Regions from separate parts of the Aureimonas sp. OT7 genome, predicted to be linked through region 1. Evidence: predicted binding sites of a transcription regulator. Region 1 holds the regulator's gene; each other region holds the start of a gene.
The links. Region 1 encodes LexA, which represses DNA repair genes until DNA is damaged. Its sites were predicted from a motif close to TGTTCNNNNTGTGTTCNG; they were not measured.
Positions count from the first base shown of each region.

Region 2: parE (DNA topoisomerase IV subunit B) is a predicted target of LexA. The motif match lies at 2,057-2,074, and genes of this name have one in related genera.
Region 3: rmuC (DNA recombination protein RmuC) is a predicted target of LexA. The motif match lies at 5,810-5,827, and genes of this name have one in related genera.

Region 1 is NZ_CP062167.1:2,734,670-2,741,531, forward strand. It holds gene trpC (indole-3-glycerol phosphate synthase TrpC) at 1-792, shown strand, start outside; gene moaC (cyclic pyranopterin monophosphate synthase MoaC) at 792-1,283, shown strand; gene glp (gephyrin-like molybdotransferase Glp) at 1,289-2,488, shown strand; gene lexA (transcriptional repressor LexA) at 2,571-3,299, shown strand; gene IGS74_RS13090 (ComEC/Rec2 family competence protein) at 3,241-5,430, opposite strand; gene gltX (glutamate--tRNA ligase) at 5,603-6,862, shown strand, end outside.
Region 2 is NZ_CP062167.1:2,310,450-2,317,311, reverse strand. It holds gene glnA (type I glutamate--ammonia ligase) at 1-703, shown strand, start outside; gene IGS74_RS11110 (hypothetical protein) at 1,015-1,911, opposite strand; gene parE (DNA topoisomerase IV subunit B) at 2,192-4,180, shown strand; gene IGS74_RS11100 (hypothetical protein) at 4,183-4,695, shown strand; gene IGS74_RS11095 (DEAD/DEAH box helicase) at 4,894-6,405, shown strand; gene mfd (transcription-repair coupling factor) at 6,469-6,862, opposite strand, start outside.
Region 3 is NZ_CP062167.1:4,174,226-4,181,087, forward strand. It holds gene IGS74_RS19985 (membrane-bound PQQ-dependent dehydrogenase, glucose/quinate/shikimate family) at 1-2,352, shown strand, start outside; gene IGS74_RS19990 (bifunctional enoyl-CoA hydratase/phosphate acetyltransferase) at 2,368-3,342, shown strand; gene IGS74_RS19995 (acetate kinase) at 3,339-4,505, shown strand; gene rmuC (DNA recombination protein RmuC) at 4,416-5,783, opposite strand; gene IGS74_RS20005 (rhodanese-like domain-containing protein) at 6,475-6,862, shown strand, end outside.

The DNA.
Region 1 (6,862 bases):
ATCGAAGCCTACAAGCTGGAAGAGATCGCTGCGGCGAAGGCAAAAACCTCGCTCGGCGAACTCGAGGCCCGCGCCCGCGCCCAGTCGGCGCCACGCGGCTTTGCCGATGCCCTCGCCCGGGCACAGGCAGCGGGCGGTTACGGCCTGATCGCCGAGGTCAAGAAAGCGAGCCCATCCAGGGGAGTGATCCGGCCCGACTTCGAGCCGGCGCTTCTGGCACAGGCTTATCAGGCGGGCGGCGCCGCCTGCCTCAGCGTCCTGACCGACGGGCCGAGTTTCCAGGGCGCGCCGTCCTTCCTGACGGCGGCGCGGGAAGCGACACATCTGCCCGCCCTGCGCAAGGACTTCATGTTCGACACCTATCAGGTGGCGGAGGCGCGCGCCTGGGGCGCGGACGCGATCCTGATCATCATGGCCAGCCTGGACGACGCCAAGGCCGCCGAAATCGAAGATGCGGCGATCCATCATGGCATGGATTGCCTGATCGAGGTGCATGACGAAACCGAGATGGAGCGCGCGCTGAAGCTCAGATCGCCGCTCGTCGGAATCAACAACCGCAACCTCAGAACCTTCGAGACAGACCTCGCGGTAGCCGAGCGGCTTGCCCCGATGGTGTCCGAGGGGCGCATACTCGTGGGGGAAAGCGGCATCTTCACCCATGCCGACTGCGAGCGCCTGGCACGATCCGGTATCCAATCCTTCCTGGTCGGCGAAAGCCTGATGCGGCAGGACGACGTTGCCGCCGCCACGCGCCGCCTGCTGGGCCTGCCCATCCATGGAGAGGCGGTTTGATGGCGGGTACCCTCACCCATCTCGACGCGACGGGCGCGGCGAGCATGGTGGATGTCGGCGACAAGCCGGCCACACGGCGCGAGGCAATGGCCGAAGGGCTTGTCATGATGCGTCCGGAGACGCTGGCGCTGATCGTGGACAATGCCGTGCGCAAGGGCGACGTCGTCGCCATAGCGCGGATCGCCGGCATCATGGGTGCCAAGAAAACCAGCGAACTCATCCCCCTGTGCCACCCGCTGATGCTCGACAAGGTGTCCGTGGATATCGCACCGGAACCGGCCCTGCCCGGCCTGCGCGTCACGGCCACGGCACGCGTCTCCGGCCCGACCGGCGTGGAGATGGAAGCGCTCACGGCGGTGTCCGTGGCCTGCCTCACCATCTACGACATGGCCAAGGGCGTGGACCGGGACATGGCGATCTCCGGTATCCGCCTGCTGGCCAAGTCGGGCGGCCGTTCCGGCGACTGGCGGGCGGAAGGATCGCCGTCTTGAGCCTGATGCCGGTGGAGGAAGCCCTCTCCCGGCTTCTGCGCGGGGTGGACCCCATTCCGGAAACGGAAACCGTCGCGCTGCGCGCCGCCGCGGGGCGCGTCCTTGCCGACGATATTACCGCCCTGCGGACGCAGCCGCCATTCGACGCTTCCGCAATGGACGGCTACGCCGTGCGGGCCGCCGATGCCTTCAAGGGCGCGGTCCTTCGGGTTATCGGCATTTCGGCCGCAGGCGCGGCATTTGCCGGCACCGTCGAGCCCGGAGCCGCCGTGCGCATCTTCACCGGTGCGCCCCTGCCGGCGGGCGCGGACACGGTGCTGATCCAGGAAAACGCGACGCTCGAAGCGCCGGACGCGTTGCGTGTCGATGTCGCGGCGGAACCGGCCCGTCATATCAGAAAAGCCGGGCTCGACTTCGCGCAAGGGGCCGTGCTGCTGCGGGCGGGCCTGCATCTGCGTGCAGGCCACGTCGCGCTTGCCGCCAGCGCCGGCCACCCGCAACTTCCCGTCCGGCGTCGGCCGCGCGTTGCGATCCTGGCCACCGGCGACGAACTGGTGATGCCGGGCGAAAGCACCGGCCCCGACCAGATCGTGGCCTCCAACGGGTTCGGCCTTGCCGCGATGGTGGAGGCCCATGGAGGCGAGGTGCTGGACCTCGGCATTGCCCCGGACGACCAGGCCGTGCTGGAGGCCCGGCTTGCGGAAGCAGAGGATGGCCGCGCGGATGTCGTCGTGACCATCGGCGGCGCCTCCGTCGGCGACCGGGACCTCGTCGCTCCTGCCCTTCGGGCGCGCGGCGTGGATCTGGATTTCTGGAAAGTCGCCATGCGCCCGGGAAAGCCGGTCATGGCCGGGCGCAAGGGCGCGCTGCGGGTTATCGGGCTGCCGGGCAACCCGGCATCCACGATGGTGGCCGCAACCCTGTTCCTGCGGCCCCTCGTCCGCTGTCTCGCGGGGCTCGGCGCCGATCCGGGTTTCCAGCACGGCGTCCTGTCGGCGGCCATGCCGCAGGGCGGCGAGCGTGCCGACTTCGTCCGCGCCCGGCTGCACCACACGGCAGAGGGCCTGCCGCAGGTAGAAGCCTTGCCACGGCAGGACTCCTCCCTTCTTTCCATCTACGCCCTTGCGGATGCGCTGCTGTACCGCCCGCTCGCCGCCCCCGCCGCGCAGGCCGGCCAGGAATGCCTGTTCATTCCCCTCGATTGAGGCGCCATGAAAGCTTGCAGAACACAACTGGAACAGCTAGGTTTGTTCTGGTTTTGTTTTTGATCGATTCCGGGGGCGGCACGTGCTAACGCGCAAACAGCATGATCTCTTGATGTTCATTCACGAGAGGCTGCAATCCGCCGGCGTCCCGCCTTCCTTCGACGAGATGAAGGACGCGCTCGACCTTCGGTCGAAATCCGGCATCCACCGCCTGATCACGGCCCTCGAGGAGCGTGGTTTCATCCGCCGCCTGCCCAATCGGGCGCGGGCGCTGGAAGTCGTCAGGCTACCCGAGTCGATGGCACGCGGCGGCCGGGCCGCCGCGTCTGCCCCGGCCCCTTCCAACGTCGTTTCGCTTGCCGAGCAGTCTGCTGCATCGGGTCTCGCCGCGCGCCGCCGGGTTGCCCCCGCCGCAAACGATGCCGATGCCGGCATCAGCGTCCCCGTCATGGGCCGGATCGCGGCCGGCGTACCTATATCCGCAATCCAGAACAACACCCATAGCCTGACACTGCCACCGGACATGATCGGCCCCGGCGAACATTATGCGCTGGAGGTTTCCGGCGATTCGATGGTGGAAGCCGGGATTCTGGATGGGGATACGGTCGTGATCCGCCGGGTGGATACGGCAACGCCGGGCGATATCGTGGTCGCGCTGGTGGATGACGAGGAGGCAACCCTCAAGCGGTTCCGCCGCAAGGGAACCGCCATCGCCCTGGAAGCAGCCAACCCCGCATACGAAACCCGGATATTCAGTTCGGACCGTGTGCAGGTGCAGGGGCGGCTGGTGGGTCTGATACGGCGTTACTGACAGTATTTTCCGCCGTCCCGTCGGTTTGCGCTTCGCCACCCTTCTTCCAGTATTCCGGCCATGCCGCCAGTCTGTGCACGTTCCATTCCTGCGGATCGGCCGGGATGGACGGCGTCAGCACGAGCTTGCCCCCATCACCGCGGGATATTGCAAGGGAGCCGGTCCGGCGCAGGCTGCGCAAGGTGACCAGCGTTGCGCCGCCGTTCGGACACCGTCCACGGCGAAGCGCCCGCGCCACAATCACAAGGTCTGCCTGCGCGCAGAGCCTGTCCGTCTCCTCTATGGAGTCGGTCCACGCCAGCCGGATGCCGGATGCGGTGGCAAGCTGGCAGGCAGGCGGTTCGCATGGTATCGGCCCATCCGCGTCGGGCGGACCGTAGCGGCGTTCCCACTGGTCGGCGATGAACCGGCCTGGACGCTTGCCTAGATGGGCAAGCCCCCCGGGCGCAACCAGCGCGACCTTCATGCCATCCTCGAAGATCAGGATATCCGGCGGGGCTTGCCCACCCACGGCAAGGTAGCCGCCCACGATAGCCGCCGGCAACGCCAGCCAACGCAGCGCGCTGGCCATGAAGCACGCAAGAAACAACGCAAGCGAGAGGGCTATCAGTGACGCTGCGGGCAAGGCCATGCCGCCCTGGTCGGGGAAGGTCTCGGCCAGAAAGCGCGTGACGACGAAGACCATGGACAGCCCCCATCCCATGACATGGAGGAATAGCGCGTCGAGGCCGAACGGCATTGTGAGCGCCGAGGCAAGGGCCGCCGGCATGACCCAGAAGCTGAACAGGGGCATGGTCGCCACATTGGCGAGGATGCCGTACGGCGCCAGCCTTTGAAAATGATACAGGCCGTAAGGGGCGGTCGCGGCCCCGGCCACCGCCGATGCGATGCAGGCGACGGCAAGCCACGCAAAGGGGCGCAGGCGCCTCTCTTCGCCGTGTGGCGTCTGCCACCGCCGCGTCAGCACAGCGGCCAAGCCAACCAGTGCGGCGGTTGCGGCAAAGGACATCTGAAAACTGGCCGTCAGGGCCGCATGGGGCGCGATCGCCAGGACGGCGATGGCCGCAAGCGTGACATTGCGCAGCGTCAGCGCCGGCTTCTCTGCAAGGACGGCAGCCAGCATGATCGCGATCATGATGTAGGAGCGCTCCGTCGCGACATTCGGTCCGGCGATCGCCATGTAGCTCGTCGTTGCCATCAGCGCCGCGACGGCACCCGCCTTGCGCGGCGGGACCAGCAGGAGGTTCGGTGGCACGAGAACGAGCAGGCTGCGCACGGCCGCCATCACGAACCCGGCCACGAGCACCATGTGAAAGCCCGAAATGGACAGGACATGCGACAGGCCGGTGATGCGGAAGATGGCGTCGATGTCGTCGGGTATGCCAGTGCGCTCGCCCGATATCAGCGCGGCGGCGACCGCCCCCTCCGCGCCCGGCAGGACCGCCCTGATTCTTTGGGACATGTCGACGCGAAGGCCGACGAGCCATTCGGCGAAACGCTCCGATAGCGACGATGGCGTTTCGCGAGGGACCGTGTCCGGCGGGCCCAGCGAGAAGCCGTAGGCTCCGACGCCGTCGAAGAAGGCGCCGAAGGCGAAATCGTATCCATCCGGGAAGGCCGGTCCGCTGGGCGGCCCCAGGCGCACCAGGCCGCGATAAATGCCGCCAATGGGGATAGGCTCGTGACGGCTGGAGACGGCGATGCGTATGCGTTGGGGCGGGCGCGACAGCACCGGCCTTTCCGTTGCCGCCAAAACCACGACGTAGCGCATCTTCCCGTTTTCATCGGCTTCACGCATCGCAACGCGCCCCGTCACGTAGACGGTGGCGCTGCCCGACAGGATCGTGGTCGGCGTCCGGGCGAGTTCCAAGTGGCAGAGAAGCTGGCCGGAGGCAAATGTGCACACCAGCGCCAGCAATGCCCTCAGGGCGCCGCGCGTCAGCGGCGAAGCCCTGTTCGCGACATGCAGTGCCGCCAGGGCGGCAACGCAGATGCCCAGGCAGTATGGCGGCGAAATCCGCAGGTCGGCCGCATAGAAGAACGCGATGGCGACGATGAGACCCGGTGGAACGAAGTGGATCGAGGTGCGTGCCGATGCCTCGCGCTCGAGTGCTGAACGCAGTCGACTCATTCTCCGTATCATCCCCCCGCAACAGGCTGCTTGCCTGGCCCCTCTCCTATGATACACAGCGCCATGATCGGCACGGATTGCCGCGACCCGAATTGGCTGCCAAGCCTCGCGTTATCCAAAGCTTGCGCCGTTTGAGCGCGCAAACCGGCCGTCCAAGACAACTGGAGTTTTCATGACCAAGACCGTGGTCACCCGCTTCGCGCCCTCGCCCACCGGATATCTTCATATCGGCGGAGCCCGGACAGCGCTGTTCAACTGGCTTTATGCCCGCCATCACGGCGGCAAGATGCTGCTGCGCATCGAGGATACGGATCGCGAACGCTCCACCGAAGCGGCGGTGACGGCCATCATCGACGGGTTGTCGTGGCTCGGTCTCGATGCCGATGAGCCGCCGATCTCGCAGTTCGAGCGCGTCGCGCGCCATCGCGAGGTGGCCGAGGAGATGGTCCGGCGCGGCAACGCCTATTTCTGCTATGCCACGCCCCAGGAGCTGGAAGAGATGCGGGAGAAGGCGCGCGCCGAAAAGCGGCCGCCGCGCTATGATGGCCGCTGGCGCGACCGCGATCCGTCCGAAGCGCCCGCCGATGTGAAGCCCGTTATCCGGCTGCGCGCCCCGCTGGACGGCGAGACCCTGGTGCGCGACCAGGTGCAGGGCGACGTGCGCTTTCCCAACAAGGATCTGGACGACCTCGTGCTGCTGCGGTCCGACGGCACGCCGACCTATATGCTGGCCGTGGTGGTGGACGACCATGACATGGGCGTAACCCATATCATCCGGGGCGATGACCACCTCACCAACGCCGCACGGCAGACGTTGATCTTCCAGGCCATGGACTGGGACGTTCCGGTCATGGCCCATATCCCGCTGATCCACGGCGCGGATGGCGCCAAGCTTTCCAAGCGCCACGGCGCGTTGGGCGTCGAGGCCTATCGCGCGCTGGGATATCTGCCCGTCGGCTTGAAGAACTATCTCGTACGACTGGGTTGGAGCCACGGCGACGACGAGATCATGTCGATCGAGGACATGATCCGCTGGTTCGACATAGCAGACGTCAACAAGGGCGCGGCGCGCTTCGATTTCGCCAAGCTCGAAGCCGTCAACGGCTACTGGATGCGCCACAGCGACGACGCGGAACTGGCCCGCACCCTCATGGGGGAGCGCGATTATCTACCGAATGGCTCCATCCTCCGGCAGAAGGGCGACGTCGAGACGCTCGATCTTCTCACACGCGCCATGCCCGGCCTGAAGGAGCGCGCCAAGACGCTCGTCGAACTTGCGGACAGCGCAGCCTACCTGTTCGCCACCCGCCCTCTCCCGCTGGAGGAGAAGGCTGCCGAAACCTTGGGCAATGGGGGGCGCGAGATCGTCGCAGGCCTGCTGCCGGCCCTCTCCGCGGTATCGGAATGGACGGTCCCCAACCTGGAGGCTGTC
Region 2 (6,862 bases), 420 kb from region 1:
GCAGATCTACAAGTATGTGATCCATCAGGTCGCCAACGCCTACGGCAAGACGGCCACGTTCATGCCGAAGCCGATCTTCGGCGACAACGGCTCGGGCATGCACGTCCACCAGTCGATCTGGAAGGGCGGCAAGCCGACCTTCGCCGGTAACGAGTATGCCGGCCTGTCCGAAACGGCGCTGTTCTACATCGGCGGCATCATCAAGCATGCCAAGTCGCTGAACGCATTCACCAACCCGTCCACCAACTCGTTCAAGCGTCTGGTGCCGGGCTACGAGGCACCGGTTCTGCTGGCCTATTCGGCGCGCAACCGGTCGGCTTCCTGCCGTATCCCGTTCGGCCAGTCGCCGAAGGCCAAGCGCGTGGAAGTTCGTTTCCCCGACCCGACGGCCAACCCGTATCTCGCCTTCTCGGCCATGCTGATGGCAGGCCTCGACGGCATCAAGAACAAGATCCATCCGGGCTCGGCCATGGACAAGGATCTGTACGACCTGCCGCCGGAAGAGCTGAAGGAAATCCCGACCGTCTGCCGCTCGCTGCGTGAGGCGCTGGAAGCCCTCGACAGCGACCGGGACTACCTGAAGGCCGGCGGCGTGTTCGACGACGACCAGATCGATGCCTTCATCGAGCTCAAGATGGCCGAAGTGCTGCGCTTCGAAATGACGCCGCACCCGGTCGAGTTCGACATGTACTACTCGGTCTGATCGTCAGGCCCATCTGAACATCAAAAGCCCCGGTCGCGCATGCGTGGCCGGGGCTTTGTCATTCTCCGCCGAACACACTCAGCAGCACCGCAAGGCCCAGGCCGGCATAGAACTGCAGGCTGGCATCGGCAAAAAAGTCGATGATCGAAGACATCACACACCTCCCGTAGGGCCGGTCTTGCATGCCGGCTCGCTGAACAGCGAAGCGGGGCGCGTGTCCGCGCGGATGTCTGGCATTGGCTACACGAACGAGCAGCCTCCTTCGCCACCCAAAAGTATAGCGCAACTGTTTGCTAAGGCAACTGTGGCTTCTACTGCTGGAAAATCCAGTTCAGCGTATCGCGCCAGTCGACCATGCGGATCGGCGTGCCGTGGCTGCCCGTCTCGAACCCGACGAAGCGGATCGGGTAGCCTGGGAACGCGGCTGCAACCTCATCCGTGACATGGCGCTGCAACCCGAAATCATAGACCTTGTCGGCCGAGCCATGGGCGATCAGCGTCGGCAGCGGCCGTCCGCCCCGTGCCTTCATGGCGGCCCGTACATCGCCCGTCGAACTCTGCCCCCCGAGAAGGACGAGGCCCGAGAGCAGGCTTGCCTGCCGCCCCTCCGCGATCGACCAGCACAGCCGCCCACCCATGGAGCCGCAGGCCACGACGATGCGCGCGGACGGATGGCGCGATGCGATCTCCGCAACGAGGCCCGACGCCCGCTTCTGGTCCGCCTCGGCGAACAGGCCCGCGCTCATGGTCATGTACAGCCCGCCGGAGCGCTGGGCGATATTCTTCAGCCGGTTGAAGTTCCCGCCGAACGTCCAGTCGTTCATGCCGAGGCGGCGGTCGCCGCCCTTGCCATGGATGAAGAGCACGACGAATGCGGGATCGCGCCTGACGCCGGCCAGCGACACTTCGACGGGGCCGGCCTGCGTATGCCAGATTTCATCCGTCTGCCGGCGCGTCGGCGACAGGTCCACATAGTCGCGCCGCACCCGACGTTCCGGAACCTCGTCGCGCCTGTCGATGTCGATTTCCGCCGCATAGGGAACGTCGAGGACCCGCCCGCCCGCCAGGCTGGCCGTGCCGTCCCGGTAGCCGAAGAGGCCATCCTTGTAGGGCGAAATGCTCTGGCCTGCCGCCGGCAGGCTGCCCGCCGGCATGGTCAGGACCGCCAGGGCCAGCGCCAGCAGGAACGAGGAACAACGTCGTGGCACGGCTTCTCCCGGGGAATCATCTGGCTTCCGGCCCCAGAGTGGCGGTTGCGTCCCCGCTTGTCGAGCCTGTGGGACAGTCGACGAAAACCGTGGAGAAGCGCATGTTTCCAAGCTTTTGCTGCCTGAAACCACGGCGTTGCGCTTGTAGAACATTTCGTGAAAGTATACCCAGAGGCATGCGGATGGAGGCGGGTGCGAAAAGTTTGGCATTGCGGCGCGAAAGTGGGGCACGGATATGAGCGACGATCTGTTTTCCGGTTCAGCCGCGCGCGTCGTCCCGATGGCCGACGCCCCTGCGCAACAGCCGCGCGCGCCGCAGCGTGCTCCGCAGGCCCCGTCCGACAACGACTATACCGCGGCCGATATCGAGGTGCTGGAGGGGCTGGAGCCCGTCCGCCGGCGCCCGGGAATGTATGTGGGCGGTACGGATTCCAAGGCGCTCCACCACCTGTTCGCCGAAGTCATCGACAATTCGATGGACGAGGCGGTGGCCGGCCATGCCACCTTCATCGAGGTCGCGCTTGACGCGCAGGGTTTCCTGTCGGTCACCGATAACGGGCGCGGCATTCCGGTGGACCCGCATCCCAAATACAAGGACAAGTCGGCTCTCGAGGTCATCATGACCACGCTGCATGCCGGCGGCAAGTTCGACTCCAAGGTCTATGAAACCTCCGGCGGCCTGCACGGCGTCGGCGTATCGGTCGTCAATGCTCTGTCCGATGTCCTGGAAGTGGAGATCGCACGCAACCGTCGGCTCTATCGGCAGAGCTATGCGCGCGGGGTCGCAACAAGCCCGCTCCAGGAGGTCGGCGAGGTGCAGAACCGTCGCGGTACGCGCGTACGGTTCCGCCCGGACAGCCAGATCTTCGGCGAGGGAGCGACATTCGATCCGGCACGCCTGTTCGCCATGGCGCGGTCCAAGGCCTATCTGTTCGGTGGGGTGGAGATCCGGTGGTCCTGCGATCCGGCCCTTCTCGGCGAGGCCGAGGTACCGCCCAAGGCTACATTCCACTTCCCCGGCGGCTTGAAGGATTATCTCGAGACGAGCATCGGCTCCGAGCATCGCGTCACGACGCAGGTTTTTTCCGGCCGCACGCAGAAAGCGTCCGGCCACGGCGCGGTGGAATGGGCCGTCTGCTGGACGGCGGCGGACGGCGCTGTCCGGTCCTACTGCAACACCATCCCGACGCCGGAGGGCGGCACGCACGAAGCCGGCCTGCGCAGTGTGCTTCTGCGCGGCATCAAGGCTTTCGCGGAGGTGTCCGGCAACAAGCGGGCCAGCGTCATCACCGCCGAGGACATCATGGTGACGGCCTCGGCCATGCTGTCGGTCTTCATCCGCGAACCCGAGTTCGTCGGCCAGACCAAGGATCGCCTGGCAACGGGCGAGGCCCAGCGCATCGTCGAGAGCGCCATCCGCGACAGCTTCGACATCTGGCTTGCCAGCTCGCCGCAGGATGCCGCGCGCCTGATCGACTGGGTGGTCGAACGCGCCGACGAGCGGCTTCGCCGGCGCGCCGAAAAAGAAGTCAGCCGCAAGACGGCGACGCGCAAGCTGCGGCTGCCGGGCAAGCTGGCGGACTGCTCGCAGAACGGGGCGGCGGGGGCCGAATTGTTCATCGTCGAGGGCGACTCGGCCGGCGGTTCGGCCAAGCAGGCGCGCGACCGGACACGCCAGGCCATCCTGCCGCTACGCGGCAAGATACTGAACGTCGCCAGCGCCGGCCGCGAAAAGATGGGCGCCAACCAGCAGCTCGCCGACCTGATCCTGGCGCTCGGCTGCGGGACGCGGGGCAAGTACCGCGAGAGCGACCTGCGCTACGAGCGCGTCATCATCATGACCGACGCCGATGTGGACGGCGCACATATCGCTTCGCTTCTCATCACCTTCTTTTTCCAGGAAATGCCGGAGCTGATCCGTGGCGGGCATCTGTTCCTGGCCGTACCGCCGCTCTATAAGCTCAGCCAGGGCGGCAAGACAATCTACGCCCGCGACGATGCCGACCGCGAGCGGCTGACGCAGCGCGAGTTCAAGGGCAAGGGCAAGGTAGAGGTCAGCCGGTTCAAGGGCCTCGGAGAGATGCTGCCCAGCCAGTTGAAGGAAACCACCATGGACCCGCGCAAGCGCACGCTGCTGCGGGTCGAAATGGACGACCTTCCCGAATCCGGAACCGCCGGCGCGGTGGAAGCCTTGATGGGAAACAAGCCCGAAGCCCGCTTCCGCTTCATCCAGGAGCGGGCGGCATTCGCCGAAGATCTGGACGTCTGACCATGAACTCACGCATCTTGCCCGCTCTCTCCCTTGCCTGCCTGCTGGCCATGCCCGCCCTTGCGCAGGATACCGCGCCCGAAGGCGTCGAGCCGCCGCAGACCATGCCATCGGAGACGTCGCCGCAGGCGGCAGCCGCTCCGGAACTCGATCAGCTATCGCCCTACATCACCGATGTGCAGGTGCTGGGCCCCTGGGCCGACGGCGAAAGTAACGGCGTGTGGCGCACGGTCCTGCTCCAGGCAGCGGGGGACCCGGATGGCAACCGGTTCTTCGTGCAGCAGGTCCGGGAGGACGAAGGACAGTTATCGGTGCTGTCGACAACCGAGATCGTGGAAATCGCCGGACTAAACGGCGCTATCGTCAATTATCGGGCCGACGAACCGTCCGCGGATGCCCCGTCCACGCTGTCTCTGTTTCTGGATATCGTACCGCTGGACGGTGAGATCGCCGAAACATACGAACTGTTCGTCACCCCGGGCGAGCCCTACACGTTTGGGCCGGCGTCCAATTGAAGCCCGGTCCGGCCATAGATCGGCCTCAAGAAAAAGCCGCCCTTTCGTGTCGGTTTTCCAATCAGCTTACGGTATCGCGCCGCCCTTAATGTTGCGACAACTTGACATTCCGGGCCTGCAGTTCTATGGCCGATGCGAATGCATATGCCTTCCCCAACCTTGTCTTCGACCATTGAGATCAAGAGATTAAACCCCTTCATGCCATTTTCAGAGCTGGGACTTAGCGCCAAGGTTCTCGAGGCCGTCGAGAAAGCCGGATATTCGGAGCCCACGCCCATCCAGGCGCAGGCCATCCCGCATGCCCTGCAACGCCGCGACGTGCTGGGTATCGCCCAGACCGGAACGGGCAAGACGGCATCCTTCGTGCTGCCCATGCTGACCCTCCTGGAAAAGGGGCGCGCTCGGGCTCGTATGCCGCGGACGCTCATCATCGAGCCGACCCGCGAACTGGCGGCGCAGGTCGAGGAATCCTTTGATAAATACGGCGTCAACAGCCGGCTGAACGTGGCTCTGCTGATCGGCGGCGTCTCCTTCGAAGACCAGAACCGCAAGCTGGAGCGCGGCGTCGACGTGCTGATCGCGACGCCCGGCCGCCTTCTCGATCATTTCGAGCGCGGCAAACTCCTGATGACCGGCGTGGAAATCCTCGTCATCGACGAGGCAGACCGGATGCTCGACATGGGCTTCATCCCGGATATCGAGCGTATCTGCAAGGTTATTCCCTTCACGCGGCAGACGCTGTTCTTCTCGGCGACGATGCCGCCCGAGATCACCCGCCTCGCCGACCAGTTTCTCCAGAACCCCGTACGTGTCGAGGTGGCAAAGCCCGCCTCCACAGCCATGACGGTCGAGCAGAAGCTCGTTGCCACGGCTTCCTCGGACTACGACAAGCGCGACCGGCTGCGTGGCCTGATCCGCGACGAGGGCGAGACCCTCACCAACGCGATCATCTTCTGTAACCGCAAACGCGATGTCTCCACCCTGTTCCGTTCGCTGGAGAAGCACGGCTTCTCGGTGGGCGCCCTGCATGGCGACATGGACCAGCGCGCACGAACCATGACGCTGCAGGCCTTCCGCGACAACAAGCTGACGCTGCTGGTGGCATCCGACGTCGCGGCGCGCGGCCTGGATATTCCCATGGTCAGCCACGTCTTCAATTTCGACGTGCCGACCCATGCGGAGGATTACGTCCACCGCATCGGCCGCACTGGCAGGGCCGGCCGATCCGGCAAATCGTTCACGCTCGTCACGCGTGAGGACAGCAAGTATCTGGCCGCCATCGAGAAGATGATCTCCAAGGATATAGACTGGCTCGACGGTGACCTTTCGACCGTGACCGAAAGTGCGGACAGCGGAGACAAGCGCGGCAAGCGGAGCGCGCGCAAGGCCGGCGGCTCTTCGGAGCGCGGCCGTGGCAGAGGTGCGAAGCGCGACATCCCGATCGAGGAGCCGGTCGAGGCGCTTGAAGCCTCGTCCGATACCGTTGACGAGCCAGTAAAGGCCGAACGGGCCGACAAGCCCGCCGAAACCGCGCGTCGGAAGCCGGAGCCCGCCAAGGCTGCTCCCCGCGCGCAGGAGGCGTCCCGCCGCGTACCGGAACCGTCCCGCAACGGCCGCAACCGCGGCGGCAACGACCATGGCAACGAACCGTCCCCGGTCGGCTTCGGCGAGGATATCCCCGCCTTCATGCTGATTCGCACCGCAGGCTGACATCGACCGAACAGTCGAAACGGACAAGCGGCAGGCGCCTGAAAGCGCCTGCCGTTTTTCGTCTTATCCGGCCTTCGCGGCTTCGGGAGCCTTGTCGACCATGCGCGCCAGTTGCGTGGCGATGACCGCGGCACCGTTGAGCCGCTGTTCCGGTTTCGGCCAATCCCGCATGAAGACGATGGACTGGTCGGGCCGGATCTTGGCGGACACGCCCTGCTCTCCGATAAAGCGCACCAGCGCAGCCGGATTGGCGAAGTTCTTGTCGCGGAACTGCACGACGACGCCCTTGGGCCCTGCATCCAGTTTCTCGACATTGGCCTTGCGGCACAGCGCCTTGATGAAGACTACCTTGAGCAGATGGTCCACCTCCGGGGGAAGCGGGCCGAACCGATCGATCAACTCGGCGCCGAACGCGTCGATCTCCTTGGCGTCGGTCAGGTCCGCCAGCCGTCGATAC
Region 3 (6,862 bases), 1.4 Mb from region 1:
TTCATCGGTATCGTCGTCATCATCGCCGGACTGTATCTTGCCGGCGGCGGAGCCTGGCTCGCCGGCCTCGGCGGCAGTTGGTACTATCTTCTGGCCGGCCTCGTCCTGCTTGCCTCCGGCGCGCTGATCGTCTCGCTCAGCCCCACCGGCACGGTGCTGTTCTGCCTCGTCTTCCTCGTCACCATCCCCTGGGCGTTGTGGGAGGTCGGGTTCGACTTCTGGCAACTCGTGGCGCGGCTGTTCGCCGTCGCGGTCGCCACCTGCCTTCTCCTGTTCCTGCATCCGACATTGCAAAGGGCCGCCGGGCGGCAGCCCTCTTTCGCCCCCTACGGCGCCGGGCTCGTTCTTCTGGTCGCCATCGTGGCAACGGGGGTCGCCGCCTTCTCTCCCAAGAACGTCGTCGCGCCGACGGCCAGCTACGCGGCACCGGACACGCCGGCACAGCCGGGCGAATGGCGCGAATGGGGCAAGGACAGCTTCGGCACGCGTTTCGCGTCCATCGACCAGATCACCCCTGCCAACGTACAGGATCTGCAGGTGGCCTGGACATTCCGTACCGGCGACCTGCCGGAAAGCACCGGCTCCGGTGCGGAAGACCAGAATACCCCCATACAGGTCGGCGATACGGTCTATGTCTGCTCCGCCTACGGCAAGGTCTTCGCCATCGACGCCGATGCCGGCACCGAGCGTTGGCGCTTCGACCCGCAGGCGCAGTCACCCAACTGGCAGCGTTGCCGCGGCCTTGCCTACTGGGAGGCCGGCGAAGAGCCCGCCCCGGCTGCGGACCCATCGCTTCCCGCCGGCGGCCAGCCGGCCCCTCAGGAAGCCGATGCCGCCCTGTGCAGGGGACGCCTGTTCCTGCCGACCATCGATGCCCGCCTGATCGCGCTGGACGCCGAAACCGGCCAGCCCTGCGCCGATTTCGGCCAGAACGGGACGGTGGACCTGACGGTCGGCATGGGCGAGGTCCAGCCGGGCTATTACCAGCAGACCTCCACCGCGCTCGTTGCCGGTGACCTCGTCATCGTCGGCGGCCGCGTGGCCGACAATTTCTCGACAGACGAGCCCCCGGGCGTCGTACGGGCCTTCGACGTGCGCACCGGCAACCTCGTCTGGGCATGGGATCCCGGCAACCCGGACCTGACCGGTGAGCCGCCCGCCGGAGAAACCTATACGCGCGGTACGCCCAACGTCTGGGCCGCCATGTCCTACGACCCCGAACTCGGCCTCGTCTATCTGCCGACGGGCAACGCCACCCCGGACTTCTGGACCGGCCATCGCAGCGAACTGGACAACCGGTACTCCTCTTCGGTGGTGGCGCTGGACCAGGCGACCGGCCAGGTCCGCTGGACCTTCCAGGGCGTTCGCCGCGATATCTGGGATTTCGACATGCCGGCCCAGCCGGTGCTGTACGATATTCCGGACGGCAACGGCGGTACCGTGCCGGCGCTGGCGCAGGTGACCAAGCAGGGCATGATCTTCCTTCTCAACCGCGAGACGGGAGAGCCCATCGCCGAGGTGGAAGACAGGCCGGTGCCGCAGGGCGACCTCGAAGGGGAAACCTACAGTCCCACGCAGCCCTTCTCGGTCGGCATGCCGATGATCGGCAACGAGACGCTGACCGAGGCCGACATGTGGGGCGCAACGCCCTTCGACCAGTTGCTGTGCCGGATCGCCTACCGCGGCATGCGCGTCGACGGCATCTTCACCCCGCCGGGCCTCGACAAGTCGTTGCAGTTCCCCGGGTCGCTGGGCGGCATGAACTGGGGCGCGGTGTCCATCGATGCCACCACCGACCTGATGTATGTCAACGACATGCGGCTCGGCCTCGCCAACTACATGGTGCCGCGCGCCGACATACCGGCCGGCGCCAGCGGCATCGAGATGGGCGTGGTCCCGCAGGAGGGCACCCCGTTCGGCGCGATGCGCATGCGCTTCCTGTCGCCACTGGGTATTCCCTGCCAGAAGCCGCCTTTCGGCACCCTGTCGGCGATCGACCTGAAGACGCAGGAACTGGTGTGGCAGGTTCCGCTCGGCACGGTCGAGGATACCGGCCCGCTCGGCTTCGCGATGGGCCTGCCCATCCCGATCGGCATGCCGACGCTCGGCCCGTCGCTGGCCACGCATTCGGGCCTCGTCTTCTTCGCCGGCACCCAGGATTTCTACCTGCGGGCCTTCGACGGACGGACGGGCGCGGAATTGTGGAAGGGGCGCCTGCCCGTCGGCAGCCAGGGCGGCCCGATGAGCTACGTCTCACCCGCAAGCGGAAAGCAGTATGTCGTGGTGACTGCCGGGGGCGCGCGCCAGTCGCCCGAGCGCGGTGACTATGTGATCGCCTATACCCTTCCCTGACCCGATGGGAGCGTCATGGACTTCACCGAACGCGGATCCGGGGCCGGCACGCCCTCACAACTGGACAGGCTGCTGGGGCTGGCCGACGCGGCAGCGCCGGCGCGGACCGCCGTGGTGCATCCCGTCGACGCCGTCTCGCTGGAAGGGGCGGTCGAGGCGGCACGCATCGGCTTGATCGAGCCGGTGCTGATCGGCCCGGCGGGACGCATCGACAAGGCGGCCGCAGCGGCCGGCATCGACATCGCCGGGATCGAGCGCGTCGACGTCGAGCATAGTCATGCCGCGGCCGAGGCCGCCTGCGCCCTGGCGCGCGACGGTCGCGTGGAGGCCCTGATGAAGGGCAGCCTCCACACCGACGAGCTTCTGGGCGCGGTGGTGGACCGCGCCAAGGGCCTGCGCACCGATCGTCGCATGTCGCATGTCTTCATCATGGATGTTCCGACCTATCCGCGCCCGCTCTTCATTTCCGACGCGGCCATCAACATCGCACCGGACCTGGCCACCAAGGCCGATATCGTCCGCAATGCCATCGACTGCGCCCATGCGCTGGGCGTGCCCGAGCCGCGCGTCGCGGTGCTGGCCGCCGTGGAGACCGTTCACCCCAACATGCCGGCGACGCTGGACGCGGCGGCCCTGTGCAAGATGGCCGACCGTGGGCAGATCGAAGGCGCCATCATCGACGGGCCGCTCGCCTTCGACAACGCCGTCTCGCCGGAGGCGGCCGAGCGCAAGGGCATAAGGTCAGCCGTGGCGGGGCGCGCCGACATCCTGATCGTGCCGGATATCGAGGCCGGCAACATGATGGCCAAACAGCTCTTCTACCTTGCGGCGGCACAGTCGGCCGGGCTCGTGATGGGGGCGCGCGTACCGATCATGCTGACCAGCCGCGCCGACGGGCGGCGGTCGCGGCTGGCTTCGGCGGCGGCGGCGCTGCTTGTGGCGCGCCGTCAGAAAAGCATGCGCGCCGCCAAGCAGGATAGCCCCGCATGACCCGGTGGCTCGTGCTCAATGCCGGTTCGTCCAGCCTGAAATTCGCCCTCTATGCCGATGACGGAGACGAACGCCTGCGCGGCTCCGTTTCCGGCATCGGCCACCGGCCGCGCCTGCGCATCCGGTCGGCTGACGGCGAGACCGAGGAGGAGACCCTCGACAACGGGCCGATCGACATGGACGGCGCGGCCGAACTCGTCTTCGACCGGCTGGAAAAGGGCGCGCTCGGCAGCCAGGAGATTTCCGCCATCGGCCATCGCATCGTCCATGGCGGCCGGAGGCTGACGGGCCCGGCACGGCTGAACGGGCCGACGCTCGATTATCTGTCCACGCTGGAGCCTCTGGCCCCGCTGCACCAACCCTACAACCTCGCCATCGTCGCCGCCTCCGCCCGGCGCTTCCCGGGTGCGTTGCAGGTCGGCGCGTTCGATACGGCTTTCCATGCCGCGCGCCCGGCGGTGCAGAAGCTCTACGGCCTGCCCCGCTCCCTGATCGACGACGGCATCATCGCCTACGGCTTTCATGGCCTGTCTTTCGAAGCCATCGCAGACAGGCTGACGCAGCGTTTCGGGGCGGACGCCGGCGGGCGCGTCCTGGTGCTGCATCTCGGCAGCGGCTCCAGCCTCTGCGCCATGCAGGGCGGCCGCAGCGTGGCGACCACCATGGGGTTCTCGCCACTCGACGGGCCTGTCATGGCCACGCGGTGCGGGGCGATCGACCCCGGCGTCCTGCTGCACCTGGTGCTGCGACAGGGCATGGCGCCGGACGCGGTGGAGGAGATGCTGTACCGGCGCTCAGGCCTTGCCGGCCTTGCCGGCCTGTCCGGCGACATGCAGGAACTGATGGCCGCCGACACGCCGCAGGCCCGTGAGGCGCTGGACTATTTCGCGCTCACCGTGTGCCGCCAGATCGGCGCGCTGGCGGCTGCGCTGGAAGGCGTCGACCGCATCGTCTTCACGGCCGGTATCGGCGAAAACTCGCCCGCGGCGCGCTCCATGGTGGCCCGCCGCCTGGGCTGGCTGGGCATCAGCCTCGACGAAGCCGCCAATGAGGCCGGGTCCGAGGACATATCGTCAGGACAGGGGCCCGCATTGCACGTCGTCGCCACCGACGAGGAGCGGATGGTGGCCCGCGCCATCGCCGCCGTCATCGACGGCGCGTAGGCGCCGGTCGATCGCGCGTCCGCGCGTCCGCGCCCCGTCGACGGCGGTCTGCGCCTCGCCCAGCTTCTTCTGCACCTTGTCCAGCATGTCGCCGAACCGTGAAAACTCGGTCTTCACGCCGCCCAGCACCTGCCACACCTCGCTCGATCGCTCCTGTATGGCCAGCGAGCGGAACCCCATGCGCAGCGATGTCAGGAGCGCCATCAGCGTGGTCGGCCCGGTCACGATCACCCGGTTGTCGCGCTGCAGCTGGTCGATCAGGCCCGGTCTGCGCACGACTTCCGCGAACAGGCCCTCCGTGGGCAGGAACATGACGGCGAAGTCCGTTGTATGGGGCGGCTGGACATATTTGGCAGCGATGTCGGCCGCGGCCTTGCGGATGGCGCGGTCCAGCCCCTTGGCCGCCTCTTCGACTCCATCGGCGTCGCCGCGCTCCGAGGCATCGACCAGACGCTCGTAATCCTCGGTCGGCAGCTTCGCGTCGATCGGCAGCCAAACCGGCTCCGCGCCGTCTCCGGGCAGGCGGATGGCATACTCCACGCGCTGGCCGCTATGCGGACGCACCTCCACATTGGTGGCATACTGCTCGGGCGTCATCACCTGCTCCAGCGCCAGCCCAAGGGTCGCCTCGCCCCAGGTGCCGCGCGCCTTCACGTTGGAAAGTACACGCTTCAGGTCGCCGACGCCGGTGGCGATGGACTGCATTTCCCCGACCGACCGGAAGACCCGCTCCAGATTCTCGTTCACCGTGTTGAAGGACGCGCCGAGACGCTGCTCCAGCGTCCCCTGCAGCTTCTCGTCCACGGTCACGCGCATTTCTTCCAGCTTGGCGGCATTGTCCTGCCGCAGGCGGTCGAGCCGGCTCTCCAGGGTCTGGCGCAGCGCCTCCTGCCGGCGCTCATTGGCCTCGGACATTTCGTGCAGACGGCCGGCGACACCCTGCAAGCCGTCGGCCTGGCGTCGCGTCGCGCCGTCCAGCGTGGTCATGGTCTGCGTGCCGAGGCGGTGCAGCGAAGCCCCGACCTCCTCCCGAAGGTGCCGTGCATCCGCCCGCGTCTGCGCGGCGGAATGGGCGAAATCCTCCCGCATGGCGCTGAAGCCGGCCTGCGCGAAACTCTGGGTCTCCGACATGCGGGCATCGAGCTGATCCAGCCGGTCGATGATCTCGTCCCGGGCCGATCCGCCCCGCGCAACCCGCGATAACAGCCAGACTGAGAAGCACAGGTTGAGAATCGTCAAGGCCAGAAGCGAGGCCCGCAGGATCGTGTCGGTAAGCATGGGCCAGTCCTCGACTCGAGTCGCAATGATCTCCTTTTGTTCTCATTTCATGATGTCGGCCGTCAAGCCAGGCGCATCGCAGCGCCGATTCCCGAAACGGAATCAACGCCTCGCGCGGATCGGCGTCATGCAAACGCCACAGCAGACCGCGGCGATTCTGCCACAGGCCAGGCCCTGCGCAAAATTAGGCCAAATTTTTCAACAGCTTGTCGAAGGTCTGATTGAAACTTTTCTGTCATCTGCCGGGAAGTCCGGCACCGCGCGAGAGTCAAGCAAGGGGGCGCGAAATAAAGTCGAAATTTTCCTTGTCGTTTCGCGATGCCTCGAGCGGAAAACGAATCCGTTGAGGAATCAGCCCATTAATCAAATGGGCTACACTATGGCTTTGTCCTCAGCGCCACAGTGCCCGCGCCGCGACGACGTTTTCCACGATTCGAAGCTTGCCCCAAACTGTCGACATGCGTAGCTTCCATTCAGCGACAAGAGCTTGCGGAAACGAAGTGTGGGGACAACGCGTGTTTTCCAGAACAAAATTGGAAATCTGGTGTCCTTCTAGGTTCAGCACACCCCTCGCTTAAGCTCTCGCAATTCCCGATCTGGCAACCGCGCGTCTTTGCGGCGTTGCCGACCCGTGTTGTGTTGTCATTTACCTGCCCGGCAGATGCTGCCGCGGCCCATGGAGAGTATCGTCGTGACGAAGCCCTATAAGGACGATGTAACGGCCCGGCAGTGCTGGGACGACCTCGAAGCCGGGGGTGACGCATTCCTGATCGATGTCCGGACACTGGCCGAGTGGACCTATGTCGGCTTCCCGCTGCTGCCCGGTGCGGCAAGGGACCCGCTCTTCGTCGAGTGGCAGAGCTATCCGTCGATGTCGGTCAACCCGGCCTTCGTGGAGCGGGTTTCCGCCACCGTCGAGGAGCGCGGCGGCTCCCGCCAGTCGCGGTTGTATTTCCTGTGCCGCTCGGGGGCCCGCTCGATGGCCAGCGCGGCGGCGATGTCGGCCGCCGGCTTTACCGAAAGCTTCAACATCCTCGATGGCTTCGAAGGCCCGCCGGATCCCGATGGCCACCGTGGCC